3 regions of the Streptomyces sp. NPDC050738 genome follow, and region 2 is predicted to be linked to each of the others. Evidence: riboswitches for the same ligand, from Rfam matches in the RefSeq annotation. Region 2 holds a riboswitch; each other region holds the start of a gene.

Region 1 (4,012 bases), on a different contig from region 2:
GCTGGTGATCTGGACCCGCCAGCGCGAGCTGCGCACGATATCCGCCGAGCTCCCGGCGTACGCGGCGGCCGGCTGGCTCGGCGCGGCCGAACCGCTGGCCCTCTCCTCGATGCGGGCCCGCACCATGGCCAGGGATTTCGCGGGGAGTACGTACGGCGGCAAGCTCGCCGCGCGTGCGGTCAGCGAGTACGAGGCCTTCGCGACGACGCTCGCCTTCCTGCGCCACCGGGCCCACCGGGGTGCGGTGGGCCCGGACTTCATGGCCCGGGAGCAGGAGCTTCTGCACCACCTGTGGCAGCGCAAGGAGATAGCCGGGCCTGCGCTGCTGTACGCGGCGCAGGCGACCGGCAGGGTGCGGGTGCCACCGCCGTACCTGCACTACGGCGGCTACAACCCGTACCGGCAGTACTGACCCTGACCCTGCCCCTGCCCCTGCCCCTGCCCCCTACCGGCTAGGCGGAAGCCGCGGTCAGCGCCGCCACCTCGTCCTCCGTCAGCTTCAGTTCGGCCACCGCGGTCAGCGCGGGCAGCTGCTCCACCGTGCGCGCGGAGGCGATCGGCGCGGCCACGGTCGGCTGCGCGGCGAGCCAGGCCAGCGCCACGGTCGCGACCTCGGCGTCGTGCGCGGCGGCCACCTTGTCGAGCGCGTCGAGCACCTTCAGGCCCCGCTCGCTCTGCAGGTGCTTGCCGGCGCCCTCGGCGCGGGCGCTCTCGACTGCCGTGCCCGGGCGGTACTTGCCGGTGAGGAAGCCCGAGGCGAGCGCGAAATACGGGACGGAGGCCAGCTGGTGGCGTGCCGCGGTGTCCTGGAGCTCGCCCTCGTAGGTGTCGCGGGAGACCAGGTTGTAGTGCGGCTGGAGCGCGACGTACCGCGCGAGCCCCTCCCGCTCCGAGAACGCGATCGACGCGTCGAGGCGCTCGGGAGAGATGTTGGATGCGGCGATGGCCCGCACCTTGCCCGCCTTCACCAGCTCGTCGAGCGCGGTGATGATCTCCTCGACCGGGACCGTGACGTCGTCGAAGTGCGTGTAGTAGAGGTCGATGTGGTCGGTGCCCAGCCGGCGCAGCGAGTCCTCCGCGACCTTCTTGATGTTGGCGGGCGAGAGTCCCTTGTCGACCGGGTGGCCGCCGACCTTGGTCGCGACGACCACCTCGGAGCGGTTGCCCCGGGCCGCGAGCCACTTGCCGATGACGGTCTCGGACTCGCCGCCCTTGTTCCCCGGCACCCACGCGGAGTAGGAGTCCGCGGTGTCGATGAAGTTGCCGCCCGCGGCCGTGTAGGCGTCGAGCACGGCGAAGGACTGCGCCTCGTCGGCGGTCCAGCCGAAGACGTTTCCACCGAGGGCGAGCGGGAAGACGGCGAGGTCTGAGGAGCCGAGCGTACGGAGAGAAGTCATGGGTTGATCAACACCCTGTCCGGTGGTGCCTATTCCAAGCCGGTCCTGTTCCGGGTATTCCGGGCATTCCGGGTACGCCAAAACCGGCAGCCCTGGCGTCGGGGGGGTTGCCGCCAGGACTGCCGGTGTCTTGGGGAGGTGCGGGATCAGGGGTTGATGCCGCGTGCCTGGAGCCAGGCCATCGGGTCGATCGCGTCGCCGCCGCTCGGGTGCACCTCGAGGTGCAGGTGCGGGCCGGTGACGTTGCCGGTCGCACCGACCCGTCCGATGACGTCGCCCGTGGTGACCTTCTGCCCGGCGCTGACGTTCAGCGAGGACTGGTGGCAGAACCACAGCTCCGTACCGTCGTCGAGCGTGAGCACCGTGCGGTAGCCGTAACTGCCGGACCAGCCCGCCGACTTGACCGTGCCGCTGTGTACGGCCTTGATCGGGGTGCCCGTGGGGGCCGCGAAGTCGAGACCCGTGTGGTAGCCGGAGGACCACATCGAGCCCGCATCGCCGAAGTGCGAGGTGAGGGTGTACGAGGAGACCGGCAGCGAGTAACTGGCGGCCAGCTTGGCGAGACGCTCGGCCTCCGCCTTCTTCGCCGCCTCTTCCGCGGCCTTCTTCTTGGCGGCGGCCTCCTTCTTGGCGGCCGCGTCCTGCTTCGCCTTCGCCTCGGCGGCGGCCTTGTCCGCGGCTGCCTTCTGGGCCAGTGCCTTGGCCTCGGCGTCCGCGCCGGCCTGCTGCTGCTCGGCCTGCTGCAGGATCCGGGCGCGCAGCGTCTCGCCGGCGTCCGTGGTGCCCTGGCCCGAGGCGGCCGTGGTGAGGCCCGAGGTGGAGAGGGGTGCCGCGTTCGTCTCCGTGTCGGAGGAGTCCGGGGCGATGTCCGCCTTGATGGCTTCCGGCAGGTGGTCGGTGACCGAGGCCGGGAGGTCGGGCAGGGATATGGAGACCGGGGCTTTGCCCTCGGCGGTGGCTATGCCGCCCGCGCCGACCGCGGCGATGACGCCGACACCCAACACCGTGGAGCTGCGGGCGAGTCCGCCGCGCTGCTTGGCGACACGGTGTCTGCCGCGTACCGGACGGACGGAGTCCTCGGTGGGGTTCCACTCGTCCCAGGTCTCACCGCCACCGTCACCCCCGAAACCGAACGAGTCATTGTCATTCGGGACATAAAGAGCCTGGGGGGCAGGGTTGTTGGACGCCACGGAGGCGTACTCCTTTCCTTCCTTCTCGCCTACCGGGTTAGCTGACGGGTTCGGAGCAGGAAGGTCTCCTACGGGCCAGGTTCAGCCCGATTCACCCCAATTGGTGGTTCCCCGGTTCCCTTGCGGAATTCGGCGCACGCGCACGGTGCCGTCTCTTGCGACGACTGGGACGACCGCGCTGCGTTATCGAACGTTAATAGACGCGGGGGTCTGATTCCAAGCCGTTCCGACTGATCGTTAACGCCTTTGGCCTGGACTTAACGGGACACAGTCCAGCAAAACAGGTCGACTTGACGACCCCACCCGAAACCTCTGTTTTCTGACAGTGCATCAAATGTTATGCGCAGGGGCGTCCTTCGATTACGTACCGTGTCGAACGATGTCCACGGTCCGCCGCCGCTCTGGCTGGCCCTCCCCCGGCCGCCCCACCGCGAGCAGCGCCATGTCGTCCGTCGACCCGCCTCCGGTGTACCGCCGTACGTCACCGGTCAGCGCGTCCAGCAGCGCGTCGGGACCGGGGAAGATCCGCCCGCGCAGCCGCTCGGCCGGGTCGTAGAAGACCCCGGCCGCATCCCGCGCCTCCGAGAGCCCGTCCGTATAGAAGAGCAGCGTCGACCCGGCCGGAAAGGGCGAGGTGTCCGCGCGGTCCGGCCAGCTGCCCAACTCGGCCATCCCCAGCGGCAGCGCGGGCATGGACGGCGCCAGCGCGTCCAGCGCCCCGTCGGCGTGCAGCAGCAGCGGCTCGGGATGCCCGCGGTTGACCAGCCGTACGACACCGAGCCCCCGGGGGACCTCCGCGAGCACCGCGGTGGTGAACCCCTCGAAGGCATCGAGCCCGTCGCGCCGCGTCCCCTCGCGCGCCAGCGCCCGCTCCAGACGCTGGGCCACCCCCGCCAGAGTGGACTCCTGCTCGGCCGCCTCGCGAAAGGCGCCGATCACCACGGCCACCGCCTCGACGGCGTCGAGGCCCTTCCCGCGTACGTCACCGACCACGAGCCGCACCCCGTACGGCGTGTCCTGTACGGCGAAGAGATCGCCCCCGATGAAGGCGTCGGCCTGCGCGGCCTCGTACCGCGCCGCGATGTGCAGCCCGCCGATCCGGTCGGCGGGCACCGGCAGCACGGCGCGCTGGGCGGTCTCGGCGATGACGCGGGCGGAGGCCAGCTCGGCATTGCTGCGGAGGATGACCCGGTTGATGAAGAGGGCGAGCACGACCACGGTGAGGACGGTGAACAGCTCGGTGAGCGAGACGACCGTCAGCGTGTCCCGGTGGTAGATCCGCAGCCCGGTGACCGCCACGACCGAGGCGACGGCGATACGGAGCGTGGCGCCCGCGGAGAAGAACGGCGCGGCCATGAGGGGCGCGGCGGAGAAGAGCGGGGATGCGGTGTAGTTCGCCGGGGTCGCCATGTCGAAGCAGATCCC
Region 2 (4,012 bases):
CGACACCCTCGATCTCTCCCGAAGTGACAACCAGCACCTCGGATACGGCCACGGAATCCACTACTGCCTCGGTGCGCCGCTCGCCCGCCTGGAGGGCAGGACGGCCCTCGCCACGCTCCTCACTCGCCTCCCTGACCTGCGACTTGCGGGAGATCCTGCCGATTTGCGCTGGCGCGGCGGGCTCATCATGCGTGGACTGCGCACGCTTCCGGTGGAGTTCACGGCCGAACAGAACTGACGCTCCGTCAAGACTGTGACTTTCACGTGATCTGCGCTGCATCGACTTGTGACCCGCGTTCGATTCCGGCTAGGTTCGCCGTTCGACTCATCCGTCACACGGAAGGCCCTCGCATGAGCTCCGGGAACGGTCGGCATCGCCGCCCTCGTCAGGCTCCCGCTTTTGTCGTAGCGGCAGGAGTGACGGGTTCGGCCATCGCGATTCCGCTTCTCGCCGCAACGGGCGCCCACGCGGCGGACTCCAGCACCTGGGACCGGGTCGCACTCTGCGAGAGCGGCGGCATGTGGAGCGCCGACCTCGGCAACGGCTACTACGGCGGTCTGCAGTTCTCGCAGGAGAAGTGGGACACCTACGGCGGCTCGCAGTACGCGGCGCGCGCCGACCTCGCCAGCCGCGCCCAGCAGATCGCGGTGGCCCAGAAGGTCCTCGACGCGGAGGGCACCAAGCCCTGGGCGAGCTGCGCGGAGATCTCCGGCCTGGCGAACGCGGCCGAGGCCGGTGCGACTCCGTCGGTCGACCCCGGCGCCACGAACACCGCGACACCCGCGCCGACGGATTCGGCGACGCCGGCCCCCTCGGACACGGAGACGTCGACTCCGTCCGCAACCCCCTCGCAGTCCGCGAAGCCCGACGCCACGGCCACGCCCGCACCCTCCGCGAGCGCGGACGCGGACAAGGGCGCGGACCAGGGCAAGGGGCAGGGCCAGGGCAAGCACCGCGGCGGAACGGACGCGTCGGACACCTCCGACACGTCGGGCACGGGCCGCGACACCGGCCGCCACGCCTCCCGCGGTGACGCCACGGATCGCTCCGAAGCCGCCGCAGGCGACTACACGGTCCGCACCGGCGACAACCTCTGGGCCATTGCGGACGCACACGACATCAAGGGCGGCTGGCCGGCGCTCTACGCGGCCAACGAGAAGACCGTCGGCTCGGATCCGGACCTCATCGTTCCTGGTCAGAGCCTCGATTTGGGCTGAAAAGCGGGGCAGTTGGGGCGCTAATGTCCCAATTTGAGCAACTGAGACAAGGGTCTCTTCACCCTCCGCTCATGCCCGGTTCGTTCCGTACGTCCAACCCGTCGCCCACCTGCACACATGTGGTCTTCCTGTGTGCAAGCAGCGGCTTTTCGCCCCGATGTTCGTCTTTGAACATCGGGGCGACCTGTGTTTACGGTTCAGGCCGCTCGTCAAAGCGAGCACCAGCGACCGTCACGCCGAATCCTGCCGTCGGTCGCTCGGGATACTCGACGCGTAAAGCGCCGTAGGCAGGAGCGGGGGACCCAGGTAAGTGCCGGGAGACCGGCTTGGGGTTAAGCCGAGCGCTAGGACGCTCGGCCGGGCAACTCATTGGCCCGAACCCGACAGCTCACCTCGTAGGCGTCGGTGAGGAGATTCCGCATGCTGTTTTCCAGCAAGTCCAAGCACCGCCGCCCCTCGAAGGCCGTTCGCTACACCATGCTCGCCGGCATCACCGGTGCCGCTGTGGCCGCGCCTCTGATCGGCGCCACCTCGGCCTCCGCCGCCTCCGTCTCCACCTGGGACGCTGTCGCCCAGTGCGAGTCCGGCGGCGACTGGTCGATCAACACGGGCAACGGTTACTACGGTGGCCTGCAGTTCTCCGACTCCAGCTGGGCCGCCGCCGGCGGTACGCAGTACGCCCAGCACGCCAACGAGGCGACCAAGGACCAGCAGATCGCCACGGCCGAGAAGCTGCTCGACATGCAGGGCCCGGGTGCCTGGGCCTGCGCCGGCGCCGGCAACCTGAGCAACGACGGTGTCGACCCGGGCGTCAGCACCGACTCCGGCAACTCGGCGTCGAGCGACTCGTCCTCCAGCGACTCGTCCTCGTCCTCGTCCGACAACTCGTACTCCGCGGACTCCAGCTCCTCCTCGGACAGCTCGTCCTCGGACGACTCGGCCCAGGCCCCCGCCGCGGAGACCCCCGCGCCGAAGGCGTCCTCCTCGTCCTCGTACGAGAAGGGCGACGGCGAGTACAAGGTCAAGACCGGCGACACCCTCAGCAAGATCGCCGAGTCGCACGACACGACCTGGCAGAAGCTGTTCAAGGCCAACGGCGACATCGTCAAGAACGCCGACCTGATCTACCCGGGCCAGCAGCTGCACCTCAGCTGATAGCTGAACCAGCCGGAGCCGATCCAGGCTCCCCCCAGGGCACCCCGGCCCGGCGCGACATCCCCCGTTCGCGCCGGGCCGGGGTTTTCAGCTATTACCGGGCAGTAACTTTCAGGTCCTTCGCCCTGCAATACTCGACTTTGGGCCCTTTTTCGTCCCAGGGGCCGGTCGCACGGCTGGCCGAACCCCGCCAGCCGGTTAGGCTCTTGTCGCAAGGCCAAAGCGACCCTGCACCCCATAGCGTCACATCCCATAAGGAGATGCTCGTGCCGTCCATCGACGTCGTCGTAGCCCGGGAAATCCTGGACTCCCGAGGCAACCCCACGGTCGAGGTCGAGGTCGGCCTCGACGACGGCAGCACGGGTCGTGCTGCTGTTCCGTCTGGTGCCTCCACCGGTGCTTTCGAGGCCATTGAGCTCCGTGACGGTGACCCCAACCGTTACCAGGGCAAGGGTGTCGAGAAGGCCGTCCTCGCCGTCATCGAGCAGATCGGCCCGGAGCTCGTCGGTTACGACGCCACCGAGCAGCGCCTGATCGACCAGGCGATGTTCGACCTCGACGCCACGGAGAACAAGGGTTCCCTCGGCGCGAACGCCATCCTCGGCGTCTCGCTCGCCGTGGCCCACGCCGCCTCCGAGGCCTCCGACCTGCCGCTGTTCCGCTACCTCGGTGGCCCGAACGCGCACCTGCTGCCCGTCCCGATGATGAACATCCTCAACGGTGGGTCGCACGCCGACTCCAACGTCGACATCCAGGAGTTCATGATCGCCCCGATCGGCGCGGAGTCCTTCTCCGAAGCCCTTCGCTGGGGTGCGGAGATCTACCACACGCTGAAGAAGGTCCTGAAGACCAAGGGTCTCTCGACCGGTCTCGGCGACGAGGGCGGCTTCGCCCCGAACCTCGAGTCCAACCGCGCCGCCCTGGACCTCATCATCGAGGCCATCAAGGAGGCCGGTTACGTCCCCGGCAAGGACGTCGGTCTGGCGCTCGACGTCGCCGCGTCCGAGTTCTACAAGGACGGCAAGTACGAGTTCGAGGGCAAGTCCCGCTCGGCCGCCGAGATGACCGAGTACTACGAGGAGCTCGTCTCCGCGTACCCGATGGTCTCCATCGAGGACCCGCTGTACGAGGACGACTGGGCGGGCTGGAAGGTCCTCACCGACAAGCTGGGCGCCAAGGTCCAGATCGTCGGCGACGACCTCTTCGTCACCAACCCGGAGCGCCTCGCCCGCGGCATCGACGAGGGCTCGGCCAACGCCCTGCTCGTCAAGGTCAACCAGATCGGTTCGCTGACCGAGACCCTGGACGCCGTCGAGCTGGCGCAGCGCAACGGCTTCAAGTGCATGATGTCCCACCGCTCCGGTGAGACCGAGGACGTCACCATCGCCGACCTCGCGGTCGCGGTGAACTGCGGCCAGATCAAGACCGGCGCCCCGGCCCGTTCGGACCGCGTCGCCAAGTACAACCAGCTGCTGCGCATCGAGGAGATCCTCGACGACGCGGCGGTGTACGCGGGCCGCAGCGCCTTCCCGCGCTTCAAGGGTTAATCGCCCTAAGCCTCCACGCGTCCCCGCACACGGTCCCGTACCGTGTGCGGGGACGCAGGCGCGTAAAGGCGCGTATCGGGGAGGCGGAGAGA
Region 3 (4,012 bases), on a different contig from region 2:
ACAGTCAGAGAACTTGAAGGGCAACACCATGGCTGAGCGCCGCGTAAATGTCGGTTGGGCCGAGGGTCTGCACGCCCGCCCCGCCTCCATCTTCGTCCGTGCCACCACGGCCACCGGCGTCCCCGTGACGATCGCCAAGGCCGGTGGCAACCCCGTCAACGCCGCCTCGATGCTCGCCGTGCTGGGCCTCGGCGCGCAGGGCAACGAGGAGATCGTGCTCGCTTCGGACGCCGAGGGCGCGGACGCCGCTCTCGACCGTCTGGCGAAGCTGGTCGCCGAGGGTCTCGAGGAGCTCCCCGAGACCGTCTGAATTTCGCACACCGAAACCGCTCCACCAGAATTCCGGTGGAGCGGTTTCGGCATTTTCCGAACCTATTCAGGGCAGCAGAAAGGAGAGGCACTGAATTGCCTCTTCTTTGTATACGGCGCGACTGTTAATGCGAACCGCCCGCGGTGTTTACGGCATGTTGCGAAGTCCTCACATGATGCGCGGCGGCACGGCGCAGCCGGTGCGCTCCGCTCACCCGTTCCGAATGCAGCACGGTCAGCGCCCTCGCCCGTTCCGCGTCGCCGCGTGCCACGGCGTCGACGATCGCACCGTGCTCGGCCCAGGATTCGACCGGCCTGACGGGCTGCTCGACGGCGTACATCCAGGCGATCTTGTGCCGCAACTGGGTCAGCAGCGCCGTCAGCGGCGGACTGCCCGCGGACTGCGCGAGCGTCTCGTGGAACCAGCCGCCGAGTGAGCGCAAGTCCTCGCCCTGCCCCCGCCTGGCCCGCTCCTGCCCCAGCCTGACCAGGCCGCGCAGGACTTTGAGGTGCGCTTCGGTACGCCGCTGAGCAGCGCGGGCCGCGCCCATCGGCTCCAGCAGCAGCCGCATCTCGAGCAGGTCGGCGGCCTCCTGCTCGGTGGGCTCGGCGACACAGGCACCGGCATGGCGGCGGGTGGTCACGAAGCCCTCGGACTCCAGGGTCCGCAGCGCTTCGCGCACCGGGACGCGCGAGACGCCGTACCGGCGGGCCAGTACCTCCTCGGTGAGCCGACTGCCGCGCTCGAAGACACCGGAGACGATGTCGTCACGGATTGCCGTGCATACCGAGTGCGCTGGAATGCGCATCACCGAACCTCCGCCTTAATCCCCGCGAAACGCGGTCGATCGACGCCTGTTCGGCGACTCTATTGCAGCGGAGGTAAATTTCCGATGGCAGCCGGTTAATCATGGATATCTTTTGGCCACAGCACCATACGCAGAAGGCCCCGGCGCGGATGCGCCGGGGCCTTCTGGTGGAGCGGATGTCAGACGTTCACACCGTGCGAGCGCAGGTACGCGACCGGGTCGATGTCCGAGCCGTACTCGGGGCTCGTGCGGGCCTCGAAGTGGAGGTGCGGGCCCGTGACGTTGCCGGTGGCACCGGAGAGGCCGATCTGCTGGCCGGAGGTGACGGTCGAGCCGACGGAGACGCCGAGGGACGAGAGGTGGCCGTACTGCGTGTACGTGCCGTCGTTCATCTTGATGACGATGTTGTTGCCGTACGCGCCGCCCCAGCCGGCCTCGACGACGGTGCCCGCGCCGACGGCGTGGACCGACGTGCCGGACGCGGCGTGGAAGTCGATGCCGGTGTGGCTGCCGGAGGACCAGAGGCTGCCGCCGGTCTTGTAGCCGGTGGAGACGTAGGAGCCCGATATCGGCGCCACGTAGGCGTTCAGGCGCTTGCGCTCGGCCTCGCGGGCGGCGCGCTCCTTGGCCTCGCGCTCCTGCTTGGCCTTGGCCTCGGCCTTCGCCTTGGCGGCCGCGGCGGCCTTGGCCTTGGCTTCCGCCTTGGCCTTCGCTTCGGCCTTCGCCTTCGCGGCGGCCTTGGCCGTGGCGGCCTCGTGCTTCTGCGCGGCCGCCTGGGCGTCGATGTGCGCGGCGAGCGAGTCGCCGATGACGATGGTCTGGCTGAGAGCGGCGGTGTCCGCGGCGGGGGCCGCTGCTTCGGCGGCGATGGCCGGGGCGGCCAGGCCTCCTACGACGCCGGTCGTGGCGAGGGCGGCGGCACCGGCGAAGGTCGCGGTCTTGCGCGTCAGACGGTTCGGGGCACGGTGCTTACCGGTAGGGCGGGCGAACGCCATGAAGGGGTTGGTCCTTTCCTTCCTTCTCGCCTACCGGGTTAGCTGACGGGTTCGGAGCAGGAAGGTCTCCTACAGGCTTGCGCCTGATTCACCCCAGGGACTGATGTGGGTCCCCGGCTCCCCAGGCTCGCGCCAGACGGGGACTCGGCGATCACTGTCCGGGGCCGCGGACGCGGCTATAAGTACGACGAACAGCGGGACCGACGGTAAGCGGTCCGCGTTCCCGGGACCAAACAGACAGCCCCTTTTGTAGCGCACGCCACAGGACATCAAGGCAACCTCTCCAATAAAACGGACATAAGGGAGAACCCCGGCGGCCGAATGGCCGCCGGGGTCCCCTTTGTTGCTGTTTGTCGATCAGCCCGTGACGACGGTCACTTCACCGATCCCCAGCGCCCTGACCGGCTCCGCGATCTTCTCCGCATCTCCGACCAGCACCGTGACGAGACGGTCCGCGGGGAAGGCACTGACGACCGCGGCCGTGGCCTCGACCGTCCCGGTCTCGGCGAGGCGCGCGTACAGCTGCGCCTGGAAGTCGTCCGGGAGGTGCTGCTCGACCTGGTCGGCGAGCGTGCCCGCGACCGCCGCGGCCGTCTCGAACTTCAGCGGGGCGACACCCACCAGGTTCTGTACGGCGGTCTCGCGCTCGGCGTCGGTGAGCCCCTCGGCGGCGAGCGTGCGCAGCACCTTCCACAGGTCGTCCAGCGCGGGCCCGGTGGACTCGGTGTCCACCGAGCCGCTGATGGCGAGCATCGCGGCACCGGTGCCCTCGGCAGTGGAGCGCAGCACCTGGCCGAAGGCCCGTACGCCGTAGGTGTAGCCCTTCTCCTCACGCAGGACGCGGTCCAGACGGGAGGTGAGGGTGCCGCCGAGGCAGTACGTACCGAGCAACTGGGCGGGCCAGACCCGATCATGGCGGTCCGCACCGATCCGGCCGATGATCAGCTGGGTCTGCACGGAGCCGGGACGGTCCACGATGATCACGCGGCCCGTGTCGTCCGCGGTGATCGGCGGGGCCGGGCGGGGGGCCGCGGTGTTGCCCGTCCAGTCGCCGAGGGTCTCGGCGAGCAGCGCGTCCAGGTCGACGCCCGTGAGGTCGCCGACGACCACGGCGGTGGCCGTGGCGGGGCGCACATGCGCGTCGTAGAAGGCGCGGACGCCTGTGGCGTCGATGCGCGCCACCGTCTCCTCGGTGCCCCGGCGGGGGCGCGAGATGCGCAGGGAGGCCGGGAAGAGCTCCTTGGAGAGCTGCTTGGCGGCCCGGTAGCCCGGGTTGGCGTGCTCGTGCGGGATCTCGTCGAGACGGTTGCGGACCAGCCTGCTGATCTCGCCGTCGGTGAAGGCCGGTGCGCGCAGTGCCTCGGCGAGCAGGCCGAGCGCCTTGGGCAGCCGCGATACGGGGACCTCGAGGGAGACCCGGACGCCCGGGTGGTCGGCGTGCGCGTCCATGTTGGCGCCGCAGCGCTCCAGTTCGGCCGCGAACTCCTCGGCGGTGTGCTTGTCGGTGCCCTCGTTGAAGGCGCGCGACATGATCGTGGCGATCCCGTCGAGGCCCTCCGGCTCGGCGTCCAGGGGGGCGTCGAGGTTGATCTCGACGGCCACCACCTGCTGGCCGGGGCGGTGGCAGCGCAGCACGGTCAGACCGTTGGGCAGCGTGGAGCGGCCGGGAGCCGGGAAGGCCCAGGGTGTGGGCGTGCCCGGCTGGGGCTGCGGGTGGTACGTCATGCTCACGGCAGCGGTGTCGGTGGTCTCCGTCACTGGTCCGCCCCCTCTTCTTCGGCTTCTTCCGCCGCGTCTGCGGACTCGTCGGGCACTTCGGAGCTGATCGGCTCGTACACGAGGACTGCGCGGTTGTCGGGGCGCAGAAGCGCCTTGGCGACCGCCTGCACCTCCTCGGCC

The links. Region 2 has a riboswitch for cyclic di-AMP ahead of AB0H78_RS24925 (transglycosylase family protein). Riboswitches for the same ligand answer to the same signal wherever they lie in the genome.
Positions count from the first base shown of each region.
Region 1: linked by a shared signal. The riboswitch ahead of AB0H78_RS04260 (M23 family metallopeptidase) and the one ahead of AB0H78_RS24925 (transglycosylase family protein) in region 2 are both predicted to bind cyclic di-AMP.
Region 3: linked by a shared signal. The riboswitch ahead of AB0H78_RS23565 (M23 family metallopeptidase) and the one ahead of AB0H78_RS24925 (transglycosylase family protein) in region 2 are both predicted to bind cyclic di-AMP.

Region 1 is NZ_JBFAHN010000001.1:859,500-863,511, reverse strand. It holds gene AB0H78_RS04270 (PrsW family intramembrane metalloprotease) at 1-412, shown strand, start outside; gene AB0H78_RS04265 (aldo/keto reductase) at 453-1,397, opposite strand; gene AB0H78_RS04260 (M23 family metallopeptidase) at 1,544-2,587, opposite strand; cyclic di-AMP (ydaO/yuaA leader) riboswitch at 2,599-2,732, opposite strand; gene AB0H78_RS04255 (PP2C family protein-serine/threonine phosphatase) at 2,948-4,012, opposite strand, start outside.
Region 2 is NZ_JBFAHN010000010.1:121,357-125,368, reverse strand. It holds gene AB0H78_RS24935 (cytochrome P450) at 1-238, shown strand, start outside; gene AB0H78_RS24930 (transglycosylase family protein) at 352-1,218, shown strand; cyclic di-AMP (ydaO/yuaA leader) riboswitch at 1,488-1,635, shown strand; gene AB0H78_RS24925 (transglycosylase family protein) at 1,639-2,373, shown strand; gene eno (phosphopyruvate hydratase) at 2,634-3,920, shown strand.
Region 3 is NZ_JBFAHN010000009.1:134,454-138,465, reverse strand. It holds gene AB0H78_RS23575 (HPr family phosphocarrier protein) at 29-310, shown strand; gene AB0H78_RS23570 (GntR family transcriptional regulator) at 435-1,118, opposite strand; gene AB0H78_RS23565 (M23 family metallopeptidase) at 1,298-2,113, opposite strand; cyclic di-AMP (ydaO/yuaA leader) riboswitch at 2,126-2,273, opposite strand; gene AB0H78_RS23560 (pitrilysin family protein) at 2,471-3,838, opposite strand; gene AB0H78_RS23555 (pitrilysin family protein) at 3,868-4,012, opposite strand, start outside.